DNA from 2 places in the Streptomyces sp. NPDC052020 genome. Region 2 is predicted to be linked to the other one. Evidence: riboswitches for the same ligand, from Rfam matches in the RefSeq annotation. Region 2 holds a riboswitch; the other holds the start of a gene.

The links. A riboswitch is a leader RNA that binds a small molecule or an ion and turns the genes downstream of it on or off. The one in region 2 is predicted to bind cyclic di-AMP.
Positions count from the first base shown of each region.
Region 1: linked by a shared signal. The riboswitch ahead of AB0L74_RS23485 (transglycosylase family protein) and the one ahead of AB0L74_RS32425 (LysM peptidoglycan-binding domain-containing M23 family metallopeptidase) in region 2 are both predicted to bind cyclic di-AMP.

Region 1 is NZ_JBFAWY010000024.1:41,133-56,412, reverse strand. It holds gene AB0L74_RS23515 (NAD(P)/FAD-dependent oxidoreductase) at 1-862, opposite strand, end outside; gene AB0L74_RS23510 (PP2C family protein-serine/threonine phosphatase) at 1,388-2,626, shown strand; gene AB0L74_RS23505 (Ppx/GppA phosphatase family protein) at 2,672-3,613, opposite strand; gene AB0L74_RS23500 (DUF501 domain-containing protein) at 3,610-4,149, opposite strand; gene AB0L74_RS23495 (septum formation initiator family protein) at 4,254-4,730, opposite strand; gene eno (phosphopyruvate hydratase) at 4,834-6,114, opposite strand; gene AB0L74_RS23485 (transglycosylase family protein) at 6,398-7,159, opposite strand; cyclic di-AMP (ydaO/yuaA leader) riboswitch at 7,164-7,330, opposite strand; gene AB0L74_RS23480 (transglycosylase family protein) at 7,513-8,631, opposite strand; gene AB0L74_RS23475 (cytochrome P450) at 8,812-10,104, opposite strand; gene AB0L74_RS23470 (nucleoside triphosphate pyrophosphohydrolase) at 10,193-11,176, opposite strand; gene AB0L74_RS23465 (SurA N-terminal domain-containing protein) at 11,334-11,981, opposite strand; gene AB0L74_RS23460 (serine/threonine-protein kinase) at 12,122-13,639, opposite strand; gene AB0L74_RS23455 (hypothetical protein) at 13,657-14,289, opposite strand; gene AB0L74_RS23450 (N-6 DNA methylase) at 14,464-15,280, opposite strand, start outside.
Region 2 is NZ_JBFAWY010000053.1:9,182-24,461, reverse strand. It holds gene hpnH (adenosyl-hopene transferase HpnH) at 1-272, shown strand, start outside; gene dxs (1-deoxy-D-xylulose-5-phosphate synthase) at 550-2,469, shown strand; gene AB0L74_RS32450 (aspartate aminotransferase family protein) at 2,470-3,855, shown strand; gene AB0L74_RS32445 (XRE family transcriptional regulator) at 3,995-4,615, shown strand; gene AB0L74_RS32440 (DUF6126 family protein) at 4,612-4,728, shown strand; gene AB0L74_RS32435 (tyrosine-protein phosphatase) at 4,750-5,547, opposite strand; gene AB0L74_RS32430 (alpha-galactosidase) at 5,743-7,824, shown strand; cyclic di-AMP (ydaO/yuaA leader) riboswitch at 8,133-8,289, shown strand; gene AB0L74_RS32425 (LysM peptidoglycan-binding domain-containing M23 family metallopeptidase) at 8,294-9,277, shown strand; gene AB0L74_RS32420 (SGNH/GDSL hydrolase family protein) at 9,522-10,307, shown strand; gene AB0L74_RS32415 (carboxymuconolactone decarboxylase family protein) at 10,351-10,956, opposite strand; gene AB0L74_RS32410 (MBL fold metallo-hydrolase) at 11,154-12,389, shown strand; gene AB0L74_RS32405 (hypothetical protein) at 13,213-13,464, shown strand; gene AB0L74_RS32400 (hypothetical protein) at 14,013-14,480, opposite strand; gene AB0L74_RS32395 (hypothetical protein) at 14,456-15,280, opposite strand, start outside.

The DNA.
Region 1 (15,280 bases), on a different contig from region 2:
CGTGACCGCGGGGACCCAGCGGAAGGCCGAAGCGGGACAGGGCCGGGTTGGGCTTGACGCCCGCCGTCCACACGATGGTGTTGGAGTCGACCTCGAGGCCGTTCTTCAGCACCACGTGGCCGTCGACGCAGGACTCCATGGAGGTGGACAGGTAGACCTCGACGCCGCGGCCCTCGAGGTGCTCCTTGCCGTACTTGCCGAGCTTCGGGCCGACCTCGGGGAGGATCTTGTCGGCGGCGTCGACGAGGATGAAGCGCATGTCCTCACGGGACACGTTCTTGTAGTACTTGGCCGCGTCGCGGACCATGTCCTCGACCTCGCCGACGGTCTCGGCGCCGGCGAAGCCGCCGCCGATGAAGACGAAGGTGAGCGCCTTGCGGCGGATCTCCTCGTCCGTGGTGGAGTCGGCCTTGTCCAGCTGCTCCAGCACGTGGTTGCGCAGGCCGATGGCCTCCTCGACGCCCTTCATGCCGATGCCCTGCTCGGCGAGGCCGGGGATCGGGAAGGTGCGGGAGACCGCGCCCATGGCGATGACCAGGTAGTCGAAGGGCAGCTCGTACGCCTCGCCGACCAGCGGGGCGATCGTGGCGACCTTGCGGTCCTGGTCGATGGTGGTGACCCGGCCGGTGAGGACCTCCGCCTTGGGAAGCACGCGCCGCAGGGGGACGACGACGTGCCGCGGGGAGATGTTGCCGGCGGCGGCTTCGGGGAGGAAGGGCTGGTAGGTCATGTACGACCGGGGGTCGACGACGGTGACGGTCGCCTCTCCGTAACGCATCTTCTTCAGGATGCGCCGAGCTGCGTACAGGCCTACGTACCCACCGCCTACTACGAGGATCCTGGGACGCTCCGTGGTGCTCATGGCATCGAGTATCCACCCGCTCCCGGGGGGTTCCTCGTGCGCCCCTTCACAAGCTCCGACGGGGGCTGTGTTACACTCCGCCGCCCACGTGACGGAGATCATGGCGCGGGAGGGGAACCACCGTGTAGGGGAGCTCGTTGTCAACGGCGCGTGAGCTGCCCTTCAGGCCCGTCGGGCCATCCGGGCCACCCTCACAACGGCCCCTCCCGGACTGTGCGCGCAGCGCTCTCCTGAACGTGTTCAAAGGGCAGTTGAGCCCCCAAAAGGGTCAACGGAACCGCCCGGGTCGTCCGGCCGGGCCCAATTCCTTGTGAAGAACTTCACGAACTTTCTCGCGGACCGCGGCCGGCCGGCCGCCCCTGCGCCCGGCGCCCGTACTCACGCGTCGCCTGACCAGCCCGGAAGGCTCACCTCCGGAACGGCGCCCGAGCCCGTCACCGCGAGTACTTTTGCCCCTTGTGCCGGGTTCGGCGAGGCTTCGAGGAGTGAGGACGTGCCGCGTCGGCAGCTCGGGAAAGGGATGGCATGAGTCCGCACCGCCGTACGACGGGACTGGTCTCCCACGCCGCGGATCCGGAGAACCTTCCGCTGCCCCACTGGGCGCGGTGGCTGCCCCTGGCGCTGGTGGCGCTCGCCCTCGCCGTCGACCTGCCGACGCCCGGCGCCTTCAGCGGCGACGTCTTCCTGGTCCTCAGCGCGATGAGCGCCGCCTGCGTCCTCGCCCCGCGCCCGGTGGTCCTGACCGCGCTGCTCAACAGCGCGGCCGGTCTGCTCCTGCTGTTCGCCGGGCATCTGGAGTCCGACGGCGGGCACGCCGTCGTCGACTACTTCGCCCTGCTCCTGCTGGCCTGGGCCTCCGTGCCGCTGTGCCTGCTGCGGATGTGGCTGCACCGGCGGCTGCGGGGCGCCCGGCAGATCGCCGAGTCCGCGCAGCGCGCGGTGCTGCCGCCGGTGCGGGCCTGGCTCGGCAGCACCTGGATCGCCGTGCGGTACGAGGCCGCCTCGGACGCGGCCGCCGTGGGCGGCGACCTGTACGCGGCCGAGGAGACCCCGTACGGCGTACGGCTGCTCATCGGCGATGTGCGCGGCAAGGGCCTCGACGCGATCCCCGGCGTGGCCGCCCTGGTGGGCAGCTTCCGCGAGGCGGCGCACCACACCGAGACCCTGTCGATGCTGGCCCGGCACCTCGACGAGGCGGTCACCCGGCACACCCGGGACCTGGCCGCCGTACGGGACCGGGACGGCACCCGGAGCGAGCAGTTCGTCACGGCGGCCATCGCCGAGTTCCCGCCCGGCGGGGGCGAGGTGCGCCTGATCAGCCGGGGCCACTGTCCCGCGTTCCTGGCCGGCGCCGAGGGCACCCGTTCGTGGGAGCCGGCCGACCCCGGGCTTCCGCTGGGGCTCGGCGAGCTGGACCCGGGCCCCTGGACGTACGACTCGCGGCCCTTCGCCCCCGGCGATCTGCTGCTGATGTGCACGGACGGCCTGCTGGAGGCGCGGGACGCCGACGGCGTCTTCTTCACCCCCGAGGAGGGGCTGGGCGGCTGCTGGCGCCAGGGGCCGCCGACCGTGGTGGACACCGTGGCGCGCCTGGTGCACCGGCACGCCGGGGGTGTCCTCGCGGACGATCTGGCGCTGATGGCGGTCACCGTCACGGAGACGCCGTACCGGCCGCCGAGAGCCATGGCTTCCGGAAGTTCCGAAAAGTCCGGCGGTGGCTGCGCCGTACCGCCCGACCCGACGGGCCCGTCGGCCGAGCACTGAGGGAGCCGCCCCGGCCGGGCGGGGCGGCACCGTGGCGGGCGCGGCTTACGCCACCGACCAGGCGATCCCGTCGAGGATGTCGTGCTCGCTCACCACGACCTCCCGCGCTCCGATCCGCTCCATGACGGACAGCAGTACGAGGGCGCCGGCCCCGATCACGTCGACGCGGCCCGGGTGCAGGGACGGGATCGCGGCGCGCTCGGCGTGGCTGGAGCGGAGCAGGTGGCCGGTGATCTCCCGGACCCGGTCGAGGGTGACGCGGGAGTGGTGGATGGCGGTGGAGTCGTACTCCGGGAGCTCCTGGGCGATGGCCGACACCGACGTCACCGAGCCGGCCAGGCCGACCAGCGTGCGGGCCTCGCGCAGCGGGACCGTCCGCTCGGCGAGGTCGAGGGCCGCCTCGATGTCGGCGCGCATGGCGGCGATCTGCTCCTCGGTGGGCGGGTCGGTGACCGCGCCGTCGCGCAGCAGGTGCCGCTCGGTCATGCGGACGCAGCCGACGTCGACGGAGCGGGCCGCGCGGACGTGGTCGTCGCCGACGACGAACTCGGTGGAGCCGCCGCCGATGTCCACCACCAGGAAGGGGCGGTGCAGGTCGGCGCGCCCCGCGAGCTCCTTGGTGGCACCGGTGAAGGAGAACTCGGCCTCCTGGTCGCCGGTGATCACCTCGGGTTCGACGCCGAGGATGTCCAGCACGCCGCGGACGAAGTCGTCGCGGTTGGAGGCGTCGCGGGAGGCGGAGGTGGCCACGAACCGCAGCCGCTCGGCGCCGTGCCCCTTGACGATCTCCGCGTACTCACGGCAGGCGGCGAAGGTCCGCTCCAGCGCCTCGGGGGCGAGCCGGCCGGTGCGGTCGACGCCCTGGCCCAGACGGACGATGGTCATGCGCCGGTCCAGGTCGACGAGTTCGCCGGTGGCCGGATCGGCGTCGGCGACCAGGAGCCGGATGGAGTTCGTACCGCAGTCGACGGCGGCGACACGGGTCACTTCTCGTCCTCCCCACAGGTTCCGGGAGCCGTCACGCACGGTCCCTTGCGCCACCACTGAGGCAGCATCGCGAGCGCCTCGTCGCCGAGCGGGTTGACGCCCGGCCCGGCCGCCAGCGAGTGGGCGACCAGCACGTGCAGGCACTTGACCCGGTCGGGCATGCCGCCCGCGCTCGGGAAGTTCCTCAGCTCCTCGATCTCGTCGCGGCGCCGGATGTAGTCCTCGTGGGCGGCGCGGTAGGCGGCGGCCAGCTCCGGGTCGGTCCCCAGCCGCTCGGTCATCTCCTTCATCACGCCCTCGGCCTCCAGCGTGCCGATGGCCGAGTTGGCGCGCGGGCACGTCAGGTAGTACAGCGTGGGGAAGGGCGTGCCGTCGGGCAGCCGCGGTGCCGTCTCCACGACGTCCGGCTGCCCGCACGGGCAGCGGTGGGCGATGGCGCGCAGTCCGCGCGGCGGCCGCCCGAGCTGCTGCTTGAAGGCCGCTACGTCCGCGTCGGTGGGCTCGGTGCGCGGGGTGGGCGGCGGAGGGGTTTCCATGGCTGTCTTCAGGCTGTCTTTCTGTCCGTGGATACGTGCTGTCCCGGGATACGTGCCGTCCGGGGACGCGTGCTGTCCGGGACGCGTGTGTCCCGGGGACGCGGTCACCGGCCGGCGGCGTCGGCGGTGTCCACCCCGTCCCAGACGTTCCGGTACCAGGGGCGGTCGGCGGCCCCCAGGTCGGTGCGGGACTGCTTGCCCGCGCCGGGGTCGACGACGATGTACCCCGTCTCGCCCGGCATCACGTAGTGCAGCCGCCGCCGAATCTGCTGCTCCGCGTACGCGTCATCCTGCCAGCGCGCCTTTTCGTCGCGCAGGCGTTCGACGCGTTCCTGGGTCTGCTGCTTCTGCCGGCGGAGGTCGGCGATCTCCCCGCGCTGGGCGACGTACTGCCTTATGGGGTAGGCGAGCGCCACGACGAGGGAGCAGACGACCATCGCCAGCAGCGCGGCCCGGCCGGTCAGCCGGGAGCGGCGGGCCTGGCGCTTGGTCTGCGAGCGGTAGACCCGGGCCGCCGTCTGCTCGCCGAGCAGCCGGATCCGGGTCGCGGTGGAGAATCGGTCCCGGTCCTTCACCGCCATGTCCCCGGCCTCCCGTTTCACCGTCCTACGTGCGTACGTCCCCGCACACGGTACGGGACCGGGTACGGGGACGTACGTCCGACGCTTCCTACGAGGCGGTGGCTCAGCCCTTGAAGCGCGGGAAGGCGCTGCGGCCGGCGTACACCGCGGCGTCGTCGAGGATCTCCTCGATGCGCAGCAGCTGGTTGTACTTGGCGACGCGCTCGGAGCGGGCCGGGGCGCCGGTCTTGATCTGGCCGCAGTTGGTGGCGACGGCCAGGTCGGCGATGGTGACGTCCTCGGTCTCGCCGGAGCGGTGGGACATCATGCACTTGTAGCCGTTGCGCTGGGCCAGCTCGACGGCGTCGAGGGTCTCGGTCAGCGAGCCGATCTGGTTGACCTTGACCAGCAGGGCGTTGCCGGCGCCCTCGTCGATGCCGCGCTGGAGGCGCTCGGGGTTGGTGACGAACAGGTCGTCGCCGACGAGCTGGACCTTGTCACCGAGCTTGGCGGTGATGGTCTTCCAGCCCTCCCAGTCCTCCTCGTTCAGCGGGTCCTCGATGGAGACCAGCGGGTAGGCGTCGACCAGCTCCGCGTAGTACTCCGTCATCTCCTCGGCCGTGCGCTCCTTGCCCTCGAAGACGTACACGCCGTCCTTGTAGAACTCGGTGGCGGCCACGTCCAGGGCCAGGGCGACCTGCTCGCCGGGGGTGTAGCCGGCCTCCTTGATGGCCTCGATGATCAGGTCGAGGGCGGCACGGTTGGAGTCCAGGTTCGGGGCGAAGCCGCCCTCGTCGCCGAGGCCGGTGGACAGGCCCTTGTTCTTCAGGACCTTCTTCAGGGTGTGGTAGACCTCGGCGCCCCAGCGCAGGGCCTCGGAGAAGGACTCCGCGCCGATCGGGGCGATCATGAACTCCTGGATGTCCACGTTGGAGTCGGCGTGCGCGCCGCCGTTCAGGATGTTCATCATCGGCACCGGCAGCAGGTGCGCGTTGGGGCCGCCCAGGTAGCGGAAGAGCGGCAGGTCGCTGGCCTCGGAGGCGGCGTGGGCGACGGCGAGGGAGACACCCAGGATGGCGTTGGCGCCCAGGGAGCCCTTGTTGTCGGTGGCGTCCAGGTCGAACATGGCCTGGTCGATCAGGCGCTGCTCGGTGGCGTCGTAGCCGACCAGCTCCGGGCCGATCTGCTCGATGACGGCCAGGACGGCCTTCTCGACGCCCTTGCCCTGGTAGCGGTTGGTGTCGCCGTCGCGCAGCTCGATGGCCTCGAAGGCGCCGGTCGAGGCGCCGGACGGAACGGCGGCACGACCCGTGCTGCCGTCGTCGAGGCCGACCTCGACCTCGACCGTGGGGTTGCCTCGGGAGTCCAGGATTTCCCGGGCTACGACGACGTCGATGGACGGCACGAGCATCTCCTTCTTGGATGTGACGCGGGTGGGCAGGACCGCGGCGGTTCTGCCAGAGAAACCGTGTGGCTCTGCGGGACGAGCCTAACCGGCTCCGGGCGATCGGCCAGCCGGTCACCCACCCGTTGGGCAGAACCGAGAGTAAATTGTTTCCGAACGGAACAAATATGTCTCCCCGTACGGGCCGGTAACACGGGGTGAAAAAAGCCCGCCCCGGCGCGTACGGGGGATACGCACCGGGGCGGGTGGCCGCGAGGGGGCCGGACGGGCCGGACGCCGCGCCTTACTTCAGGTGCAGCTGCTGGCCCGGGTAGATGAGGTCGGCGTCCTCGACGATGTCCTCGTTCAGCTGGAACAGCTTCTCCCAGCCGCCCTTGACGTCGTGCTTCTCGGCGATGGTGCTGAGGGTGTCGCCCTCGACGACCTTGTACTCGCCGTCGCCCTTCTGGACCTTCTCGCCGGTCGGGGTGGTGACGGTCTTCTGGGAGGCGGCCGGGCGCTCCTCGGAGCGGGAGGCCTTCTGCTCGGTGGAGCGGGTCGTGGTCTCGGGCTGGGCCGCCGACGAGCCGGCCGAGGAGCCCGCGGTGGAGCCCGCGGAGGAACCGGCCGAGCCGCCGGAACCGGTGTCCGAGCCGCTCGACGAGCCGGCCGCCGCGCCGCCACCGGTGTACGCGGCGCCCGACAGGCCCGTGCCGCAGACCGGCCAGGCACCCTTGCCCTGGCCCGCGAGCACCTTCTCGGCGATCGCGATCTGCTGCTCCTTGCTGGCCTGGTCGGCGGTGGCGGCGTACTGCGTGCCGCCGTACGCGGCCCAGGTGGAGGCGGAGAACTGCAGACCGCCGTAGTAGCCGTTGCCGGTGTTGATGGACCAGTTGCCGCCGGACTCGCACTGGGCGACCGCGTCCCACTCGGAGGCGGTGGCGGCGGAGGCGTTGCCGGCCGCCATCAGCGGGGCGGCGACGGCGGCGCCGGTGACACCGGCGAGCGCGAGGGCGCGGGTGGCCTTGGACGGACGACGGTGCTTGCCCTTGCCGGAAAACAGCATGGATCGATCCCCTCACCGACGCCTGCGAGGTGAGCTGTCGGGTTCGGGCCGGTTGAGTTGCCCGGCCGGGTCCCTCGCGGGACTCGGCTCCACCCCTAGCCGCCCCGGCTCAACTGCCCGGCGCGGCGCCTACCTTGGTTCCCCCGCTCCTGCCTGCGGCGCGTGACGCGACGACTGTTCCCGGGCGGCCGCTGGCAGGATTCGGCGTTGCGGCAGCCGGGGCCCGCGATGGCGAGCGATCACGACCGTAGGCAGGGAACCGACGGAATTTCAAAGACGATCAGGGCTTCTGAGACCTATCTCTCACCGCGTTTATAACGGACATCACCCCCGAACCCGGGCGCGAACTCCCGCTACTTTTCGCCCGTTTCGGCCGTGACCGCAAGCTTCTGACCGGGAAGGATGTGGTCCGGGTCGGCGCCGATCGTCTCCTTGTTGCCGGCGTACAGCCCCTGCCAACCGCCGCCGAGGTCGAGGGAGTCGGCGATGGCCCACAGACTGTCGCCGCGGCGGACGGTATAGGAGCCGTCGACGGCCTCGCGCGCGGCCTCCTCGCCGCGCGAGGCGTGCCGCCCGGAGGAGGCACCGCCGCGGCGGTCGGCGGGGTTCTCGTCGGCGCTGGTGCCGCGATGGCGGCCGCCGCCGGACGACCCGGTGTCCGTCAGGCCGGAAATGGCGCCCTCTTGGCCGGAGTTGCCCGATCCGCCGCCTTCGGGGGCGGCCGGAGCCCGGGTGGAGCCGGAGGCGCCACCGGAAGCGGAATCAGCTATTGTGTCCGGCTTCGGCGATTCGTCCCCCGTGTTCGACGGCGCGTCAGAAGGGCCGGAGCGGGGTGGCGTAGAGGATGATTCGGGTGTTCCGGAGGATTCGGAAGATGCGGAGCTTTCGGATTCCGCGGAGCCGGCGGAGGAGTCCGGCGACGCGGACGGATCCGCGGAGGAGGACGAGTCGGAAGACCCCGACGAGCTCGACGAACCGGATGATTCGGGCGAATCGGTGGACTCGGTGGACGTCGTGCCGTCCGGTCCGCCGGACGCGTCCGGGGACGCGGAGGACGCGCCGTCCGCGAGGCCCGTGCCGCCGGCGGCCGACCCGGCACCACCGCTCAGGCCGGCCAGCAGACCGCAGGTCGGCCAGGCGGTGATGCCCTGGGCGGCGAGCACCTTCTCGGCGATTCTTATCTGCTGGGAACGGCTGGCCTGGTCGGCGCTGGACGCGTAGGCGAGTCCGCCGTACTTCTCCCAGTCGTCCTGGGTGAGTTGCAGACCGCCGTAGTAGCCGTTGCCGCTGTTCTCGCTCCAGGCGCCGCCGGTCTCGCACTCGGCGACCCGGTCCCAGGTCGTACCGTCGGCCGCGCTTGCGCCGGAGGCCCCCAGGAGCGGGATCGCGATGGCGGAGCCGGTCACTCCGGCGGCGACCACGAGGGCCGGAGCCTGGCGGGGGCGGCGGTGACGACCGTTCCCGGAGAGCATGCGGAGACCTTTCGCGAGACGACAGGGACCGCGCGGCGGGTGACGCTGGGCGCCGCGCTGATCCGTGAACGTATAGGCATACGATCACTTGTCACAAGTTCATGCCGCGTAGATCACACGAAGATCACAGAGGTGAACGGCTGTCACCTTTTGGTGGCGGCCGGTCGGTTCGCGGGCCGGTCAGGGGGCGGGTGTGAACGTCACGGGCAGCGTGCGCAGGCCCCGCATGATGAGCCCGCCGCGCCAGCGCAGGTCGGCCGGATCTGCCGCCAGACGCAGGTCGGGCAGACGGGTCAGGAGCGTGGCCAGCGCGGTCTGGCCCTCCAGCCGGGCCAGCGGGGCGCCGAGGCAGTAGTGGATGCCGTGGCCGTACCCGAGGTGCTGGTTGTCCCGGCGGGCGAGGTCGAGGGTGTCCGGGTCCGCGAAGCGCTCCGGGTCCCGGTCCGCGGCGGCGAGGACGACGAGGACCGGGTCGCCGGGTGCGATGTCCTGCCCGCCGAGGGTGAGCGGCTCGGTGGCGAACCGCCAGGTGGCCAGCTCCACCGGCCCGTCGTAGCGCAGGAGTTCCTCGACGCCGGTCTCCAGCAGGCCGCGTTCCCCGGCGGCGAGGGACCGCTGGAGGCGGGCGCGCTGCCCGGGGTGGGTGAGCAGGGCGTAGGTGCCGTTGCCGATGAGGTTGACGGTCGTCTCGAAGCCGGCGAACAGGAGGATGAACGCCATCGCCGCGGCCTCGTTCTCGGTGAGGTGCTCGCCGTGGTCGGAGGCGCGGATGAGGCCGGAGATCAGGTCCTCGCCGGGGCCGGGCTCGGGCGGCAGCGCCTCGCGCTTGCGGTGGATGAGGTCGGCGAGGTACCCGCGCATCTTCTTCACCGAGCGGGCGACCCCGCCCCGGGGGCCGCCCTGGTGGCGGATCATCATGCCCGCCCAGTCGCGGAAGTCGTCCTGGTCCTCACGGGGAACGCCGAGCATGTCGCAGATGGCGTAGATGGGCAGCGGGAAGGCGAACTCGTGGATGAGGTCGGCCTCTCCCGCGGGCGCGAACCGGTCGATGAGCCGGTCGGCGAGCTCCTGCACGCGGGGGGCGAACTCGGCGACGCGGCGGGGCGTGAACGCCTTGCTCACCAGGCGGCGCAGCCGGGTGTGGTCCGGCGGGTCGATGTTGAGCAGGTGCGTCATCAGCTCCGCCTTGCGCTCGCCGGGGATGCCGGTCTTGCCCTTGGCGTGCGCGGGCTCGGCGTGGTGCGCCGGGTTCTTGGAGAGGCGGTTGTCGGCGAGCGCCTGCCGGGCGTCGGCGTACCGGGTGACCAGCCATGCCTCCACCCCGCTGGGCAGCGTGGTCCGGTGCACGGGGGCGTGCTCGCGCAGCCAGGCGTAGGCGGGGTAGGGGTCGGCGGCGAACTCCCAGGTGAAGAGGGCGGGGGCGGGCCCGGACGGGGCGGGGGACGGGGTGGTGCGGTGGGGCTGGTCGGTCACCCCCCGACCGTATCGGCGGGGGTGCGGGAGCGCCGGGCGAGGGGTGGGGCGGCGCGTTGGCGACGCGCTCCCACGCCCCCCGGGGGCGTTAGCCGGCCACCCCCTCGGCGGCCCGTACCGCGTCCCGGTACGCGCGGGCCGCGCTGCGCAGGGCCGCCTCGGGGTCCACCCCGGCCGCCTCCGCGCGCACCGCCAGCGCCAGCAGCTCGTAGCCGATGCCCTCCCCCGCCGGGAGCGGCACGTCGAGCCCGGCCGTGCGGACCCGGGACGCCAGCTTCGCCGCGAGGGCCAGACCGGGCTGGCCGAGCGGGATGCCCTCCGTGACGGAGGTGCGCCGCTTCTCGACCGCCTTGGTGCGCAGCCAGTGCTCCTTGACCTCCTCGGGAGTGGTCGCCGTGGCGTCCCCGAAGACGTGCGGATGGCGGTGGATCAGCTTGGCGACGATGCCGGCGGCCACGTCGTCGACGGAGAAGGGGGCCTGCGGATCCTCCTCGGCGATCCGCGCGTGGAAGACGACCTGGAGCAGGACGTCGCCGAGCTCCTCGCGCAACTCCTCGCGGTCGCCGTCCTCGATGGCCTCGACCAGCTCGTACGCCTCCTCGATGGCGTACTTCGCCAGGCCCTCGTGGGTCCGCTCGGACGACCAGGGGCACTCGGCGCGGATGCGGTCCATGACCTGCACGAGGTCGAGCAGGCGGGCGCCCGGCAGGTCGTAGGAGGCGGGCAGCAGCTCCAGCTCGGGCATGCGGACGCGGCCGGATCCGGCGAGCCGGGCCAGGCCGTCGGTGAGGGCCGGCTCGCCCTCGCCGGTGGCCACCACCACGACCGTACGCCCCCCGGCGCAGGCGCCGACCAGGTCCTCGGCGGTGGGGGTCGCCTCGTCGACGGCTATCCCCGCCTCGCGCAGATACGGCAGCTGCGGGTGTGCCCCGTCCGCGCACAGCACGCGGTCGGCCCCGCGCAGAGCCTGCCAGGCGGGCCAGGACAGCAGGCCGGGGGCGACGCGGTGACTGGTGGTGAGCAGAACGATACGGCCGGGGTCGGGGACGGCTGCGGAGCTGGTTGCGTTCACGCTCCGAACGTAACGCACACCGCCGACGGGGCCGCGCGTCGTCCACAGGCGCCCGGGGCCGCACGGGCGCCGGGCGCCTCCGGGTTGTCCACAGGGTGCGCGGGAGGGCCGGCGCGGCGGCCGGGCGGGCCGGCGAGGCCCTCCGCCCGGCCGCCGGCTAGTAGGCCGTCTGCCCGGCGCCCGCCGCGGACACGTCGCGCAGCCATGGCGTCTTCACGTCGGCGCGGCTGCTCTTGTCGGCGTCCCAGGTGCCGTAGCGCGGGTTGAGGTCGATGTCGAGCTTCTTCGACGCCTCGGACAGGGCCTTCCAGAATTCCGGCCGGCTGGTGTCGGTGCCGAGCTTCTCGGCGAGCTTCTGGGCCTCCAGCTGGAGGCGGAGGTTGTCGTCGAGGCGTTCGGGCGCGACGTCGTACTGCTCCAGCCAGGCCGTCTCCAGCGCCTGGGCGCCGCCGACCTGCCGCTCCAGGCCGGTGCGCATCCGCTGGACCTCCTTGCGGCTGACGGTGACGCCCGCGTCCTGCGCGGCGCGGTGCAGCACCCGGTCCAGGACCATGCTCTGGAGGGTGGTGCGGGTGAGGGTGCCGGTCCGGGCGACGGCCTGCGCGTACCGGGCGTCGTCCCGCACGGCGGCGCGCTGCGCGGCACGTACCTCGCCGACCCGGTCCTCCAGCTGGGCGACGGTGATCCGCTGGCCGCCGACGACGGCCGCCGCGCCGGGGCGCGCGTCGTTACCGCAGGCGGTCAGGAGGGGCGCCGCGGCGATCGCGGCGGTAACGAGGAACGCGGTGCGACGGCGGCGGTGCAAGGGGACCTCCCAGGGGGATTGTGCGGCGGTGCACAAGGTCTTGCGGTGATCGATGGTAGGCAGTGGCCAAGCTCTGGCCAACCCATTCGACCAACGATTCACCGGGGCTTGCGGCACCGCCGCGCGCGCCGGCCGGGTGGTCAGCCGCGCACCTGGCCCAGCCACTGCAGCGTGCGGCGGATCTCCACCGCGAGCGGATGCCCGGGACCGTGCAGGTGTTCGATGTCGTGGTGGAGCCGGGCCAGCGTGTCGTGGGCGGCGGCGCGGTCGCCGAGGGCCAGCAGGAGGTGGCCGATGCGGCGGCGGACGTCGTGGGCGAGGTCCGGGTCGCCGGCGGCGACGTACTGGTTCTCGTAGTACGGCAGCAGCGCCCGGTACTCGGCGAGCGCCGCCGCCGGTTCGCCGAGCTGCTCCAGGCACTGGGCGGCGTCGTGGCGGAAGCGCAGGGACTGCGGGTCGGCGTGGCCGGCCTCGGCGGCGCGTTCGTCGGCGAGGCGGCGCAGCTCGGGCAGCGCGCGCCGGTACTGGCCGTCGTCCATGAGGGTGGCCGCGTACTGCTTGCGCAGGGTCCGGACCACGGGTGAGTGCTCGCCGTGCTGTTCGGCGGCGGCGGGCAGGATCGCGCCGAGGATGTCGACGGCCTGGGTGATGCGGCCCTCGCCGAGCAGGCGCTTGACCTCGTCGACGGCCCGGACGACGTCCGGTTTCCCGGCCCGCTCGGTGACCGGCGGCACCGGGGCGGGCTGCGGGGCGGGGGTGCGGGCGCGGTCCGGCCAGGGGGCGTGCGGGCGCAGGAAGGGGCGGGTCGGGTCGAGGGGCGCTCCGGCGGGGGTCCCGCGCGCGGGCAGGAGCGGCTCCAGGTGCTCGTACACCTCCTGCGCGGAGGCCGGGCGGTGCTGCGGGTCCTTGGCGAGCAGGCGCAGGACGAGTCTCTCCAGTGCCTCGGGCACCTCCGGGCGGACGCGGCGCACGGGCAGCGGCGGCTCGTACAGGTGCCGGTGCAGCACGCCGAGCGCCGTCGAGCCCGCGAACGGCACGTCGCCGCTGAGCAGTTCGTGCAGCAGGACACCGAGCGCGTAGAGATCGGTGTACGGGCCGACCGCGCCGCCCATCGCCTGCTCGGGGGCCATGTAGGCGGGCGACCCGATGGGCGTGCCGGTGTGGGTGAGACGGGTGGTGTCCGCGTCCATCACCGAGGCGACGCCGAGGTCGAGGACGGTCACCGTGCCGTCCTGTCGCACCATCACGTTGCGCGGCTTCAGGTCGCGGTGGACGATCGGCACGGCGTGCACGGCGCTCAGCACGGCGCACAGCTGCGCCGCGACCGCGACCGCCCACGGCCAGGGGTAGGGGTCGTGCTCGGCGAGGTGGTCGGAGAGGTCGGCGCCGTCGACGTACTGCATGACGAGGAACAGCTCCTCGCCCTCGCTGCCCGCGTCGTGCACCGTGACCAGGCCGGGGTGGTCGACCTGCGCGGTGACCCGGCACTCGCGCGCGAAGCGGCGGCGCAGTTCGTCCGCCTCCTGGCCGGCCACCCGGTCGGGGCGCAGCAGCTTCACCGCCACGCGCCGGTCCAGGCGCTGGTCGTACGCGGTCCAGACCTGGCCCATGCCGCCCTGCCCGATGAGCGTCGCCAGTTCGTACCGCCCGGCGACGATCCGTCCCGCCGCCACGGTCACCGTCCGCCCTCGTGGCCGCCGTCCTGCCGGCGCAGGTAGTCGCTGAGTTCGTCGAGCTCGGCGCGCACCTGGTCGATGCGGGCCGGCGCGGGACGCCGGGGCGGCGGGGCGGGGACGGGGGCGGAGGCGGGGGGCGGGGGCACGGCCGGGGCGTGCGGGGCGGGGGCGGGTATGGGGTGGCCGGGCATCGGGGCCAAAGGCGCGGCGGGGTACGGGGCCGGCGGCTGCGGGTAGCCGTACGACGGTGCGGGCGCCGGTGCCGGGTGCGGGGCGAAGCCGCCGTACCGGAGCTGGTGGAAGTGGCGCACGTCCGCGGAGAGGTAGTAGGCGATCACGACGACCAGCGTGCCGAGCAGCAGGCCGAGTCCGGTCCAGCCGCCGGCGGTGTGGATCTCGTCGCCGGGCTCGCTGCCCAGCAGGACGACGCTGACGATGTCGACCGCCAGCACGGCCGCGAACAGGCCCCAGTCGAGCGGCTTGCGGGTCACGATCGCCAGCCGCAGCGGCATCGTCCAGGTGAGGAAGCCGAGGCTGAGGATCGAGAGGGTCACGAACAGCACGCGCAGGAAGACCAGCCACCCCGTCGGGGGCGGCTGCTTCACCGGCTGCGTGTAGCCGTGGCCGTGCATGGCTGCTCCTGATGCCTGTGAGGGGGCGTGCGGGCGCGTCCGGTGCCGACGGCACCGGACGGTCGTGCGAGGTCGCTTCGAGCGTATAGGCCGACACGGACAACCGGTCCCGGGTTGTACCGAACCGTTGTCGCGCTGGTCACGCCGCACCCGCCCGCAGGGGTTAACGGTCCGTCAGCCGGGCGCCACCGTACCGTCCGTGAGGCCGTCGTACATGCCCCGCACGAGCTGTTCGCCGAGGCGCCCCGCGTGCTTGAGCGCCCGTTCGAACTCGTCCAGGGCGCGGAACCGGGCGCCGTAGCGGCGCTGTTCGGCGAGCGGGAGCCGGGGCAGCTGGAGGCGGCGCACGTCCAGGCGGGTGGCGGTGGACGCGTAGCTGCTGGCCTGGCGGGTGTTGGCGGTGCCGCGCAGGAAGCCGGCGAGGAACCAGGGGTCGAGGGCGGCGGGGTCGGGGCGCAGCAGGACGAGGTTGCGGCCCAGCGCGGCGCCGCTCGCCGCCTCGTCGATCACGCGTGCCACCGCGCCGCCGCCGAGCACCGGCAGGACGACGTCACCGGGCTGGGTCAGCACCGCCTCCTCGTCGCTCTCGGGCAACGTTCCGGAGGGACCCGTTCCGGCGAGGACGTCGTGGTCGGTGAGGACCGGCACGCGCGCGTGGCCGCCGTTTCCGCCGGTGCGCAGCACCAGGGCGCCGCCGCGGGCGAGTTCGCCGACGGTGGTCAGCGGCCAGCGGGGCGCGGACGGGGCGGCGTCAGCGGGCGGCGGGGTCAGCTCGGCGGTCAGGCGCAGGGTCTCGCCGAGGCGGTCGCGCACGCCGGCGAGCTGCTCGGCGCCGCCGGCCGCCGCCGGGGGCGGCAGATGGCGGGCGGGGGCCAGGTCGACGTCGTCGTCGAGCAGGTCGATCACGGGCAGGGAGCGGGCCAGGCCCGGCCGTTCGTCCAGGCGGCCGGCCCGGTCGTAGGCCCGCCAGGCGCCGAGCACCGCCTCCCGC
Region 2 (15,280 bases):
TCGACTTCCCCTGCACGGCGTGGGCGATCCCCAACTACTCCCTCTTCGGCTGGCAGCGCCCCTGCTACCTGATGAGCGACGGATACGTGCCCACCTACCGGGAACTGATCGAGAAGACCGACTGGGACCAGTACGGCCGCGGCAAGGACCCGCGCTGCGCCAACTGCATGGCGCACTGCGGCTACGAGCCCACCGCCGTCCTGGCCACCACCGGCTCCCTGAAGGAGTCCCTGCGCGCCCTGCGCGAGACCGTCTCCGGGAACCGGGACTGACGCCGCGGCCGCCGTCCCCGGGCCATGCCGGGCCGGCGGCGGCCGCGGCGGCGCCCCGGGTGCCCCTGTCCGCGCGGCCGGCCCGGGGCGGCCCGCGGCGACGGCGGGGGCCGGATCCCCGCCGGCGGCGAGCCGCCGGGACCGTCCCCGCGCGAGGAGATCGCCGAGGCGCGGCGAGGCGGTGGCGAGGATCGCCGAGCGGACGGAGCGGGACGGCGCCGCGCCGGGGGAGCCGGCCGTCACGTGAGTGGGAAGCACGGACCGAAGGGGGCCGAAGGTGACCATTCTGGAGACCATCCGGGGACCACGTGACCTGAAGGCGCTGACCGAGGCGGAGCTCGGGGAACTGTCCGGCGAGATACGCGACTTCCTGGTGCGCGCGGTCGCCCGGACCGGCGGTCACCTCGGACCCAACCTGGGAGTGGTGGAGCTCACCATCGCGCTCCACCGGGTCTTCACCTCGCCGGCCGACCGCATCCTGTGGGACACCGGGCACCAGAGCTATGTCCACAAACTGCTGACCGGACGCCAGGACTTCTCCAAGCTGCGCGGCAAGGGCGGGCTGTCCGGCTACCCGTCGCGGGAGGAGTCCGAGCACGACGTCATCGAGAACAGCCACGCCTCCACCTCGCTGGGCTGGGCCGACGGCCTCGCCAAGGCCCGCGCGGTGCGGGGGGAGGGCGGGCACGTCGTCGCCGTCATCGGCGACGGCGCGCTCACCGGCGGCATGGCCTGGGAGGCGCTGAACAACATCGCGGCGGCCAGGGACCGGCCGCTGATCATCGTCGTCAACGACAACGAACGCTCCTACGCGCCGACCGTCGGCGGTCTCGCCCACCACCTGGCGGCCCTGCGCACCGCCGACGGCTACGAGAAGGTGCTGGCCTGGGGCAAGGACGTACCGCGGCGCGCCCCCGTGGTCGGCACCACCGTCCACGAGGCCCCGCACGGCGCGAAGAGGGGGCTCAAGGAGGCATTCGCCCCGCAGGGCCTGTTCGAGGACCTGGGCCTGAAGTACGTCGGCCCCGTCGACGGGCACGACATCGGTGCCGTCGAGGCGGCGCTGCGGCGCGCGCGGCGCTTCCACGGGCCGGTGCTGGTCCACTGCCTCACGGAGAAGGGCCGCGGCTACGAACCCGCCCTCGCCCACGAGGAGGACCACTTCCACACCGTCGGCGTGATGGACCCGCGTACCTGCGAGCCGCTCGCCCCCGCCGGCGGGCCGTCGTGGACCTCGGTGTTCGGCGAGGAGATGGTGCGGATCGGCGAGGAACGCGAGGACGTGGTGGCCATCACGGCGGCCATGCTGCGCCCGGTCGGGCTCGGCGCCTTCGCCGAGCGGTTCCCCGACCGGATCTGGGACGTCGGCATCGCCGAGCAGCACGCGGCCGTCTCCGCGGCCGGGCTGGCGACCGGCGGACTGCACCCCGTCGTCGCCGTCTACGCCACCTTCCTCAACCGCGCCTTCGACCAGCTCCTGATGGACGTGGCGCTGCACCGCTGCGGCGTGACCTTCGTCCTGGACCGGGCCGGCGTCACCGGCGCCGACGGCCCCTCGCACAACGGCGTGTGGGACCTGTCCGTCCTCCAGGCCGTCCCCGGACTGCGCATCGCCGCGCCCCGCGACGCCGGTCAGCTGCGCGCCCAGCTCCGCGAGGCCGTCGCCGTCGACGACGCGCCGACGCTGCTGCGCTTCCCGAAGGAGACCGCCGGCCCGGCGATCGGGGCGGTGGACCGGGTCGGCGGGATGGACGTCCTGCACGCGGCGGACCGCCCCGAGGTGCTGCTCGTGGCCGTCGGGGTGATGGCGCCGGTCTGCCTGAGCGCCGCCGAGCTGCTGGAGGCCCGCGGCATCGGGTGCACCGTCGTCGACCCCCGCTGGGTCAAGCCCGTCGACCCGGCGCTGCCGTCCCTGGCCGCCCGGCACCGGCTGGTCGCCGTCGTCGAGGACAACAGCCGCGCGGCCGGTGTCGGCTCCGCGGTGGCCCTGGCACTGGGCGACGCCGACGTCGACGTGCCGGTACGGCGCTTCGGCGTCCCGGAGCAGTTCCCGGCGCACGCCAAGCGCGCCGAGGTGCTCGCCGACATCGGTCTCACGCCGGTCGAGATCGCCGGGCGGATCGGCGCCGGCCTGGCCGCCACCGAGCGGCAGGCACCAGACCACCGCACCGTCCCGCCCGTTCGAGGAGAAGACTGAATGACCACGGAGTTCGACCTCGGCGCGCTCCTGGCCGAGCGCGGAGCCGAACGCTACGAGCTGCACGCCAAGTACCTCAATCACCAGCTCCCGCGCATGCTGCACACCATCGGCTTCGACAAGGTCTACGAACGGGCCGAGGGCGCGTACTTCTGGGACGCGGAGGGCCACGACTACCTCGACATGCTCGCCGGGTTCGGCGTGATGGGCCTGGGCCGCCACCACCCCGTCGTCCGCAAGGCGCTGCACGACGTCCTGGACGCTTCGCTGGCCGACCTCACCCGCTTCGACTGCCAGCCGCTGCCCGGACTGCTGGCCGAGCGGCTCCTGTCCTACAGCCCGCACCTGGACCGCGTGTTCTTCGGCAACAGCGGTACCGAGGCCGTCGAGAGCGCGCTGAAGTTCGCCCGGTACGCGACCGGGAAACCGCGGATCCTCTACTGCGAGCACGCCTTCCACGGCCTGACGACCGGGTCCCTGTCCGTCAACGGCGAGGCCGGATTCCGCGACGGCTTCGCCCCGCTGCTGCCCGACACGGCCGTCCCGCTCGGCGATCTGGACGCGCTGGAAAGAGAGGTGAACAGGGGCGACGTCGCCGCGCTGATCGTGGAACCGGTGCAGGGCAAGGGCGTGCACGAGTCCCCGCCCGGCTATCTGCGGGCCGCGCAGGAGCTGCTGCACCGGCACAAGGCGCTGCTCATCGCCGACGAGGTGCAGACGGGCCTGGGCCGTACCGGCCGCTTCTACGCCCACCAGCACGAGGAGGGTGTGGAGCCGGACCTGGTGTGCGTGGCCAAGGCGCTGTCGGGCGGCTATGTCCCGGTGGGGGCCACGGTCGGCAAGGACTGGATCTTCAAGAAGGTGTACTCGTCGATGGACCGGGTGCTGGTCCACTCGGCGAGCTTCGGGGCCAACGCGCAGGCCATGGCGGCCGGGCTCGCCGTGCTGTCCGTCATGGAGAATGACCGGATCGTCGCGAACGCCGCCGCCACCGGGGAGTCGCTGAAGTCCCGCCTCGCGGCCCTGGTCGACAAGTACGAACTGCTCGCCGAGGTCCGCGGCCGGGGCCTGATGATCGGCATCGAGTTCGGCAGGCCGAGGTCGCTGAAGCTGCGCAGCCGGTGGACCATGTTGCAGGCCGCCCGCAAGGGGCTGTTCGCGCAGATGGTGGTCGTGCCGCTGCTGCAACGGCACCGTATCCTCACCCAGGTCTCCGGCGACCACCTGGAGGTGATCAAACTGATCCCGCCGCTGATCATCGGTGAGCGGGAGGTGGACCGGTTCGTCGACGCCTTCACCGCCGTCATGGACGACGCGCACGAGGGCGGCGGTCTGCTGTGGGACTTCGGCAAGACGCTGGTCAGACAGGCGATGGCCAACCGCTGAGGAGACCGCGCCCGTCACGGGCGCGGGCCCTTCCGGGGACCTCTCGCCGGTGAGACACGGGGCCCGCCCCGGGAGGTTCCTGTTTTGCCTCACAGGCAAGAAAATTGCCGCTCAGGCAAGACTGCGGCTCAATGGAGCCATGAGTCTTCCCGAGTCCGGGCCGCCCGGCCCCGGCGAGCCGGTGGCCGTCGTCGCGCCCCGGCTGCGTGCCCTGCGGCGGCGCGCCGGCCTCACCCTGGAGGCCGCCGCCCGCGCCGCCGGACTGTCACCCGCGCACCTGTCCCGTCTGGAGACCGGGCAGCGCCAGCCGTCCCTGCCGATGCTGCTCGCCCTCGCCCGGATCTACGCCACCACCGTCTCCGAGCTGCTCGGCGAGGCGGCCGCGGACCGGGACGCGGTCGTCCGCGCCGCCGACATGGAGCCGACGGCCGCGGGCGGCTGGACGTACTGGCAGGCGGGTGCGGCCGGCCGCGGCATGCAGGCCCTGCGGGTCCACGTACCCCACGGGTCCCAGGGCGACATCGTGCGCGTGCACCCCGGCGAGGAGTGGCTCTACGTGCTCAGCGGGCGGCTGCGGCTGCGTCTCGGGGACGCCACGCACCGGCTGGCCCCCGGCGACAGCGCGCACTTCGACTCGCTGACCCCGCACCGCATCGCCGCCCAGGACCCCGACGGGGTCGAGCTGCTCTTCGTCCACACCCTGCTGCAAAGCCCCACGGCCGCGCTGTGCCTGGGCCCCAACCACGGAGAGACGCCATGAGAGACATGGAAGAGAAGTTCCCGCGCGCCCTGTGGGTGCGGCTCATCGTCTACATCGCCGTCGGGCACGTCTTCGCGGCCTTCGTCTACCTGCTGTTCGAGGTCGGCGCCTGAGGCCTGTCTGTCGTCCCCGGCTCAGTCGAGCAGCCGCTCGCGCAGCCGCTCGCGGGTCTGCGGGGTGAGCCCCAGCCCCCGTTCCAGGTAGGTGTCGACGCCGCCCCAGGTCTCCTCGATGGCCGCGAAGGCGGCCGACAGGTATTCGGCGCGCGCGTCGAACAGCGGGCTGAGCAGCTCCATGACCTCCGGGGAGTACGCCGAGGCCGAGGTGCTGCTGCGGCGCACCTTGTAGCGGCGGTGCTTGGCGTTCGACTTCAGGTAGTCCGCCACGATCGCCTCGCGCTCGACGCCGAGGGCGAGCAGCGTCACCGCCACCGACAGGCCCGCGCGGTCCTTGCCGGCCGCGCAGTGCATCAGGGCGGGGACGCTGTCCTCGGCGAGGGCGTGCAGCACGCGGGAGTGCTCCGCCGTCCGCTCCTTGATGATCGTGCGGTAGGAGTCGATCATCCGCTGCGCGCCCTTGCCGTCCGCGAGGATGCCCCGCAGCTCGTCCAGATCGCCGTCGCGGACCATCTTCCAGAACTCGGCGCCGTCGGCCGGATCGGACAGCGGGAGGTTCACGTTGCGCACGCCGGGCAGCGCGACGTCCGGGCCTTCCAGCTTCTGGTCGGCCGCGTTGCGGAAGTCGAAGATCGTGTGCAGGCCCAGGGAGGAGAGGAACGCGGCGTCGTCCTCCGTCGCGTGCGCCAGGTGGCCGCTGCGGAAGAGCACCCCGAACCGCACCCGCCGCCCGTCCACCGTCGGCAGTCCGCCCACGTCACGGAAGTTGCGCACTCCGGCCAGTTCGGGTTCGGTCGACGGGACCTGCTGCGTCACGAGGGCTCCTCCCACTCCGTGCCGCCGGCGCTGCTCGCCCGCGCGCACCCACTCGACGATACGGCATCCCTTGCCTGGGGCAATGAGTTGTCCACAGGCATGCGGGGGGCGCCAGGTTCGCCCTTGCCACCGGGGCGCACCACCCCTGATGATGTGGGAAATTGCGCGTTCGCGTCCGTATCTGTGGGGGGCTTGATGCTGGAGATGTCCGATGACGGCCGTACCTGGCTCCTCTCGGGACCGGCCGGCGCCTACGCGCTGCACCTGACCGAACGCGACGAGCTCCTGCACCTGCACTGGGGCCCCCGGATCGCGCTCGCCGACGCCGTGGAACTCGCCGCCCGGCCGCTGCCCGCGGACTGGCCCTTCGAGTCCGCGCTCGACGGACGCGAGGAGTACCCGGTCGAGGGCGGCCCCCGCTTCGTACGGCCCGCCCTGTCGGTGCGGACCGAGGAGCGGCGCGGGACGGAGTGGGCCTTCGAGTGCTGCGAGCGGGGGGAGGAGGGGGAACTGCGGCTGCGGTTCCGGGACGGGGGCTTCACCGTCACCCTGCACTACCGGATGCGGGAGGACACCGGCGTCGTCGAGCGCTGGACGACCCTGCGCAACGAGGGCCCGGCGGCCGTGGAGGTGCTGCGCGCCGACTCCGCCACCTGGACCCTGCCCGAGCGCGACGGCTGGCGGATGTCCCAGCTGCACGGCCGGTGGGCCGCCGAGTCGCGGCTGGTGCGGGCTCCGCTCACCTACGGCGAGAAGGTCCTCGGCAGCCGTCGCGGTCACACCGGGCACCAGCACCTGCCGTGGGTGGCGCTCGACACCGACGCCACCGAGGAGCGCGGCGAGGTCTACGGCTGCGCCCTGGGCTGGTCGGGGTCCTGGCGGATCTCCGTGGCCCAGCTCCCCGACGCGCGGGTGCAGATCACCGGCGGAGCCGGGTACGACGACTCGGGGCTGTGGCGGCTGGAGCCGGGAGAGACGTTCACCACGCCCGTCTTCGCCGGGCTGTGGAGCGACGGCGGCTTCGGCGGCGCGAGCCGCGCCTGGCACGCCTACCAGCGCCGGTACGTCATCCCGGACGCGGACCGGGACCGGCCCGTGCTGTTCAACTCCTGGGAGGCGACCGGATTCGACATCTGCGAGGAGCAGCAGCGGGCGCTGGCGCGGCGCGCCGCCGAGCTGGGCGTCGAGCTGTTCGTCGTCGACGACGGCTGGTTCGGGGCGCGCACCGGCGACCGGGCCGGCCTCGGGGACTGGACACCCAGCGCGGAGCGCTTCCCCGACGGCCTGAAACCGCTCGCCGAGTACGTGCACGGCCTCGGTATGCGGTTCGGCATCTGGGTCGAGCCGGAGATGGTCAACCCGGACAGCGACCTGTACCGGGCGCACCCCGACTGGGTGCAGTACCAAGCGGGGCGAAAGCGGACGGAGTTCCGTAATCAGCTCGTTCTCAACCTCGCCCGCGAGGACGTTCGGGAACACCTCTGGGAGCAGCTCGACACCCTCCTCTCCAGCGCGCCCATCGACTACGTCAAGTGGGACTTCAACCGCTGCTTCACCGACGCGGGCTGGCCCGGCGACCGGTATCCGCAGCGCCTGTGGGTGGGTCATGTGCGGGCCGTGTACGACCTCTTGGACCGGCTGCGCCGGGCCCATCCGGGGGTGGCCTTCGAGTCGTGCTCGGGCGGCGGCGGCCGGATCGATCTCGGGGTGCTCGGCCGCACCGACCAGGTGTGGACCTCGGACAACACCGATCCGCTCGACCGGCTCGCCATCCAGGCGGGCTTCAGCCAGATCCACCCGGCCCGGGTCATGGCGGCCTGGGTCACCGACAGCCCGAACGCGCAGCTCAACGGCCGTGTCAGCAGTCTGCGATTCCGGTTCGTCAGTGCCATGGCCGGGGTGCTCGGCATCGGCGGCGACCTCACCCGGTGGACCGGGCCGGAACTCGCCGAGGCCCGGGACTGGGTGGCCCTCTACAAGGAGATCCGGCCCCTGGTGCAGCGCGGCGACCTCTACCGGCTCAGGCCCCCGCGAGGCGGTCTGAGCGCCGTGCAGTACGTGCTCGGCGGCGACGCCGTCGTCCTCGCCTGGCTCCAGGCGCAGCACCACGGCGAACCCGTCACGGCGCTCAGGCTGCGCGGACTCGACCCGGCAGCATCGTACGAATGCCGCGAAACGGGCGAAGTGCACCGGGGTGCGGTGCTGTTGCACCACGGGCTGCAGACCGGGCTGCGCGGTGACCTGGATGCGACGGTTCTCCGGCTGCGCCGTATCTGAGCCGTCTGCCCGAATTAGCGCCTTACTTCCAACTCGCTCCGGAATAAGAGGGCCTGGGGCTGCGGCGCGTGAGGAGCGTCATATCCGTGACCGTGCGTCGCCCGTCATGTTCACGTAATCCACACCCTTTTCAAGGGCGTTCACGAAATGCGGTCCTCGTGGATCCCACGCAGAGTGACCGTGCATTCCCTTAAAGGATCAAGTGAAACGCCTTTCCCGCAACCTCTCGCTTGTCCCTGTGCGTCTTGGTCGCTTACGTTCACCACCGATCCGGACGGACGCCTAATCCTGCCGCCGACCGGAGCCGCACTCACCCACCACCCGTACCCGGCAGGAGCGGGGGACCCACAGGTACCACCGCCTGTTCCGGTCTCCGGAACGGCTCGGGGTAAAGCCGCACCCGGTGCGGCCGGGCACCTCCAGCCCGCACCCGACAGCTCACCTCGCAGGCGCCGGAGAGGAATTCGTCATGCCCGCGAAGGGTAAGCACCGCCGGCCCAAGGCCCAGCTTTTCGCCCGTACCATCGCCATCGCCGGAACCGGTGGCGCGGCGCTCGCCCTGCCTCTCATGGGGGCCGCGAACGCCCACGCCGCTCCCGCGCAGCCGGTTTCCGGAAAGGCCGTCCAGTCCCTTTCGGCGGCCCAGGACAACACCGCCGAAAAGAGCGCCGAGAAGAAGCCGGACGCGCGGACGTACACTGTGAAGAGCGGTGACTACCTCTCGAAGATCGCCGAGGAGCAGAACGTCATCGGCGGCTGGAAGCGGCTCTACGCCGACAACCGCGAGGCCGTCGGCGACGACCCCTCGCTCATCCACCCCGGCCTGAAGCTGACCATCGGCGGTAAGGCGAGCGCCGCCACGCCGTCCGGGAAGTCCGCGAGTTCCGCCGGTACCGCGAAGGCCGCCGAGCCTTCGCGGTCCGCGCCGTCCCCGGCCGCGTCCGCCCCCGAGGCCGCCGCCTCGCAGCAGCCGTCCGCGCGGACGGAGCAGTCCTCCTCCGCGGAGGGCTCGGCCTCCGAGTCCGCCGGCTCCGCGAGCACCTCCGGCGGCTACGTCTCCCCCGTACCGGGCGGCACCGTCGGCACGCCGTACCACCAGACCGGCAGCATGTGGTCCAGCGGCTACCACACCGGCACCGACTTCGTCGTCCCGACCGGCACCTCCCTGAAGGCCGTGGGCGCGGGCACCGTCGTCTCCGCCGGCTGGGGCGGCGCCTACGGCAACCAGGTCGTCATCCAGCTCGCCGACGGCTACTACGCCCAGTACGCCCACCTGTCCTCGCTCTCCGTCTCCGCCGGCCAGACCGTCACCGCCGGCCAGCAGGTCGGCCTGTCGGGTGCCACCGGCAACGTGACCGGCCCGCACCTGCACTTCGAGATCCGCACCACGCCGGACTACGGCTCCGACGTGGACCCGATCGCCTACCTGCGCGCGCACGGCGTCACCGTCTGACGCCCCGCGCCCTCGCGCACACCCAAGGCCGGACCCCGTTCCCGGGGCCCGGCCTTCGGCGCGCCCCCGGCGGAGTGCGGCGGCGCCGCACGTCCCGCCGCGCCGCCGTATTCCTGAATTGGCCAACACTTTAGGAGTGGCTTATCTCACCGCCCGTCAACCCCTTCCTACGGTCGCGTAAGTCACATTGCAGGGTGAAAGATGGGCCGATGTGGCAGACGATTCGAAGAGTGACAGCAGATCAGTGATCGGGTCGTACGTGGCGGTGGGGGACAGCTTCACCGAGGGGGTCGGCGATCCCGGGCCCGACGGGAAGTTCGTCGGCTGGGCCGACCGGTTCGCCGTACTGCTCGCCGACCGCCGGCCCGAGGGCGACTTCACCTACACGAACCTCGCCGTGCGCGGCAAACTGCTCGACCAGATCGTGGCGGACCAGGTGCCCCGGGCCATCGAGCTGGCGCCCGACCTGATCTCCTTCTGCGCGGGCGGCAACGACATTCTCCGCCCCGGCACCGACCCCGACGAGGTGGCCGAGCGCTTCGAGCGCGCGGTCGCCGCGCTGAGCGCCGCGGCCGGCACCGTCATGGTGACGACCGGCTTCGACACCCGCGGAATGCCCGTGCTCAAGCACCTGCGCGGCAAGATCGCCACCTACAACGGGCACGTCCGGGCCATCGCCGACCGCTACGGCTGCCCCGTCCTCGACCTGTGGTCACTGCGCAGCGTGCAGGACCGCCGGGCCTGGGACACCGACCGGCTGCACCTGTCGCCCGAGGGACACACGCGCGTGGCGCTGCGCGCCGGCCAGGTGCTGGGCCTGCCGGTGCCGGCCGACCCGGAGCAGCCCTGGCCGCCGCTGCCGCCCCGCGGCACCCTCGACATCCGCCGGGACGACGTCCAGTGGGCCCGCGAATACCTGGTGCCCTGGATCGGGCGGCGGCTGCGCGGCCAGTCCTCGGGCGATCACGTGACGCCCAAGGGGACGCTGTCCCCGGAGGACATCAGGATGCGGATCGCCGCGGTGGCGTGAGTCGGCGGGGCCCCGGCCCCCGCCGCACCGCTGCCCGGGCGGCTCAGCCGGCGACGGACCGCCGGGCGTCCCGCGCGGGACGCCCGGAAGCCGTCCGCGCCGCGTCGCCCAGCTCGCAGGAGTCCTTGAACCCCTGGCTGGTCAGGCCGAGTGCCGCGTTGATGCGCGAGCGCAGGTTCTCCACGGCGACCATGGCCGTCAGCTCCACGAAGGCGGGCTCGCCCAGCCGCGCGCGCAGCCGTGCGGCCAGATCGTCGGTGACGGCGGGCGGCGTCGCCGTCATCGCCTCGGCGTACTCCAGGACGTCCCGCTCCAGCGGCGTGTAGACGTCGCTGTCCCGCCACACCGGCACCTCGTGCAGCTTCCGGCGGTCCATGCCGCGCTCGGCGTTCTCCCAGAACCCGAAGTCCACGCACCAGGAGCAGCCGATCGAGGCCGCGGAAGCCATCACGGCGAGCGCCTTCAGGTCGGGGTCGAGCTTGTTCCACTTGGCCACGGACTGCTCGAACCGCAGGTCGCCCCAGAGCACACGCGGGTTGTGGGCGAGCGCCTTGCCGGGATCGAGGACCTTGCCGTACGCGCGCCTGGAGTACCACTCCATGACGCGGAAGAAGAGCGTCCGGGGCGGGGTGAGGGATACGCGGGCCATGGGCCACCTCCTGTCGTACGGGGCTCCGAAGCGAGCCGGGCGCGCCGTGCGGGCGCCTCACCGGTACGACGGAAGGACGGGGGCGGATGTGACATGCGGTCCGCCGGGCCGGGCCGGCCGCGGTGGCACGGGCCCCCGACCCGCTGTCGGAGGGCCCGGCCATAATGAGCTCCTCACCCGCTCCGCCTGGAGGTGCCGTGGCCGCTTTCCCCTTCCCGAGCTCCGGGTTCCGCGTGCCGCGGCCCGCGGCCTTCGGCCAGGACCCGGGCGGCGAGCGCCTGGCCCGCATCCACGCCTCACCGCACTTCGCCGACGGCGTCTTCCGCAACCCGGGCGGCCCCACCCGGACCCGGCCCGCCGGATCGGGCAAGGACTTCGCACAGGTCTACCTCGACAGGGACGCGCGCAGGCGCCGCACCCCACGGGGCACGGTCCCGGTGCACGCCACGACGCTCGCCGACCTAGCCCGGCCGCCCGCCACCGGTCTGCGACTGACCTGGCTCGGGCACTCCAGCGTGCTCGCCGAGATCGACGGGCACCGGGTGCTGTTCGACCCGGTCTGGGGCGAGCGCTGCTCCCCCTTCCCGTTCGCCGGGCCCCGGCGGCTGCACCCGGTGCCCGTGCCCCTGACCGCGCTCGGCCCGGTCGACGTGGTCGTCATCTCGCACGACCACTACGACCATCTGGACATGCCCACGATCAAGGCGCTGGCCGGGACGGACGCCCTCTTCGCGGTGCCCCTCGGCGTCGGCGCCCACCTCGAACACTGGGGCGTGTCCCCGGACCGGCTGCGCGAACTGGACTGGCACGAGTCGGACCGCGTCGGCGGCCTCACCCTCACCGCCACACCGGCCCGCCACTTCTGCGGCCGGGCGCTGCGCAACACCCAGCACACACTCTGGGCCTCCTGGGTCGTCGCCGGCGACCGGCACCGCGTCTACCACAGCGGTGACACCGGCTACTTCGAGGGCTTCCGGGACATCGGCGCCGCACACGGCCCGTTCGACGCCACGATGATCCAGATAGGGGCCTACGCGGAGTTCTGGCCCAAGAACCACACGGACTATACGCCGCTGCCCGGCATGTGGCCAGACATTCACATGACGCCTGCGCAGGGGGTGCAGTCCCATCTTGACCTGCAGGGAGGCGCTGCGGGCGGGGTGCTGCTGCCGATCCACTGGGGGACGTTCAACCTGGCGCCGCATGCGTGGGCGGAGCCGGGGGAGTGGACGAAGGACGCGGCTGAGGAGGCGGGGCAGACGGCGGTGTTCCCGCGTCCGGGGGAGCCGTTCGAGCCGGCGGGGGAGATGCCGGGGGAGGTGTGGTGGCGGACGGTGTCGGGCCCGATCGCGCACCCGTGGCGCCGTCCCCGGATCACTGAGAGGGCGGCCGAGATGAGCAAGGGCGATCTCGGCCTCGCGGGGGAGCGGTGACGCCGGTCGGAGACGCCGGGGACCGAACCTCAGGTCGAAGCGGATTTTGGAGGATTCTGGCTGGGCCGCCCGGCGGTCCTTGATCTGGCGGGTGATCGGTGGCATCGGGGGAGGACGAGTTGGGCTAGGTCGTGGCCCTGCTCGCTCGTCTCTCGGACGGGGAGCGTGATCGTGTGGTGCGTGCTCTGGACGGGCCGTCCCGGAGGGAGCCTTCGGTGGGTACCCAACGGTTCGTGTCCTTGCCGACCAGAGCGGGTTCGTGCTCGGTTGTCGTCCGTACGCGCGTCGTGGGTTCATGAGCACGCACCCGGGGGAGCCTCGCTGGTTCGCCGGCGGGGCTCCTTTCTCGCCCCTTCATCGGTTGACTCGGGTGCAAATGAAGCGCTGAGCTTCTTCGGCGCTGACGCTTCCGGGTGAGGGTGACTGCGGCGATGACGGTCATGCGGTTGGGCCGCAGCGGAGGACGCGAGTGCGGGAGCTGCTGGGGATGCCGGACGGCCGCCCCGTGCTCAGACTCGTCTGGGGCATGCCGAGCCTTCCGTGATGTCGTCGGGTTCCTCGTCCTCGGCCGTGTTCAGAACCGTGAGGGGATCTGCTGCGTCGGTGCTGTCCGCGGCTTCCGCCGTGTCCTAGGTCAGGCCCTCGTCGGAGAAGAGGTGGAGCGGGGTTCACCGCATCGCGGAGGGCGCGGTGGACGTGGTCAGGGAATGGGCGAGCACACACGGTCCTCGGACTGCCGGGGGAACTGCGAATGTCGGTGCAGGTTGATGTTCCTATTGATCGTCAAGCGTGGGCGCCCGCCCGAGCGAGGTACCTTCACTGCATGTCACTCACTCCTGACAGCGAGGTCCGTAGCCGCGACGAGCTGGTCGCCTTCGTCCGAGAACTGCACCAGGACTACCTCCGTCGGGGGCACGAATGGGAGAACCAGAGCCTCGATCACTTCCTTGAAGCCCTCGCGGCGTGGATGGATGCCTCGCCGGGCTGGTACCGAAACTTCGGGAAGGAGCTTCCGGAAGGAGGGGATTGGACCTTCCTGGCCAGGGCCCTTCAGGCCGCCACCGTCTATGAGTGAATCCGCTCCTGAATTGGTCGGGCCGCGGTGAGCCAGTCCCGGTAGGCGCCGGCGAGGTCGTCGTCGCGGCGTGTGCCGTGTTCGATGCAGGAGATTCACCGCCCGCCAGGCGCCGAAGTGCTCGGTGATGGTGGTGAGGGGTGATGTTCTTGGCTTGACGTGCGGGCCGGAGGTCGGAGACATCCGGGACGCTGACTGGTGTGGTGAGGCAGCGGAAGACCTCCCGGGCGATGGCCGCTTGAGCAGGCGGGTGATCTCCTTCTTCGTCGTCCGGTGGCGGTCTGCCGGGCGACATACTCGCGGGTGCGGGCGTCGCTGGACACTCGGGCGAGAGCGATGCGGTAGAGGGCGGAGTTCGCTCCGCGGTCGCCGCCGTGGGAGAGAGCCGCAGACTCACCCGCGAATCCACCGAACTGGCGCGACACCTGAAGCCCGAACCAAACAACCCTGCCGGGACGAAACGCCCTTCTTAGCCCGATCATCAGGGCCTCCGGCAAAAGTCACTCCGAACGGTCTTCGTGGGTGAGGCACTGTCGGGTGCCGGGCAGTCAGTCCGCTATATCCCGCGCCGTGTATCCCAGCAGGTCTCCGGGTAGCAGCGGGTAGACCAGTTCTTTGATGTACCAGGCCAGATCCGTCATTTCCGCTGCCCCTTGAAGGGAGCGTCGGTTGATCGACGGAGTGAAGGAGGCCGCTTGTCTGCCAGGGTAAAAGAGTAGTGTCCCCCCCGTTTCGATGTTGGGCCGGTAAACAGAGATGCCCACATGCAGTCCCCGAGCTTCCGGCGCGTCCAACCGGGCCAAGATCTGAGGCTGCTTCAGGGGGTCCCCACTGGACCAGTCGAAGTCGCCTTCGCTCTCAATCATCCACGAGATGCCGAGTGGCTCCACTGGTGTCCACCCACGCTGCGCAAGGAGCTGAAGGATTCCGGTAACGGCAACCTCCCGACCGAATGTGAGGTCGATGTCGACAGACCTGGACAATGTTTCTCCTAGTTCATAGGAATGATTTTCCAAGAGAGGCCCTTCTTTGTGAGCCACTCGATGATGTTCTGTGGTATTGGATTCTCGGAAATCAGGTAGAATTTCTTGCCGCTGGCCTCGGCTATTCGGCGTGCATCTCCGATATTTGACGTGAATTTAATCCATATCCGCGAGTCTTCCGCAGCCTTCTTCCAGAAATTCCCCGATTTCGCTTCGTACCAGATTTCATCACCGTTTTCCTGGAAGGTCCCGTCGAACTCACGGCCGCCCTGCCGGAAGTTTTCCCCGCCGCCAAGCTTCTCCTTGAGGAAGTCCTCGTACTGCCTGCCCCGTTCCTGGGCGAGACGGCCCCCAGATGATTGGTTCCCAGAAGGAGGCCCCTCGGTGGATCGGCCTCGGCTTCCCGCGCCAGTTAAAGCCTTGTTGTCACCGCCTGAGGTGCGGCTGTCGACGACAGTGGGTTCGCGGGCCTCGGCATCGACAGCTGTGAGCTGTAGTGTCGCTGTACGAATGGCTTGCTCGCACAGCACTTCGGCTTCGCGTAAGGCTTGGGCGGCCTGGCGGGCCAGCTGGGCCGCGAGTTGGCGTTCCTGCTCGGCTTGGCCGGCGTAGGCCCCGATTTTCTCGGCGACCTCGCGGACTTGGGGCTGCTGGTATTGGCTGTAGGCAAGTGCCGTCAACTGGTTGAGGCCGCGCCCGATAACGCTCGCTGGCGGTGTCACCGGCACGAGAGCGTAGAACTGCTGTAACGCGGTCTTGTACTGGGTGTCTGCCCGGAGCCCTCGCTCCAGGGCGGTCGCCGACTGGAGCTTGGCTTGCTGCAGGCGGCTCGC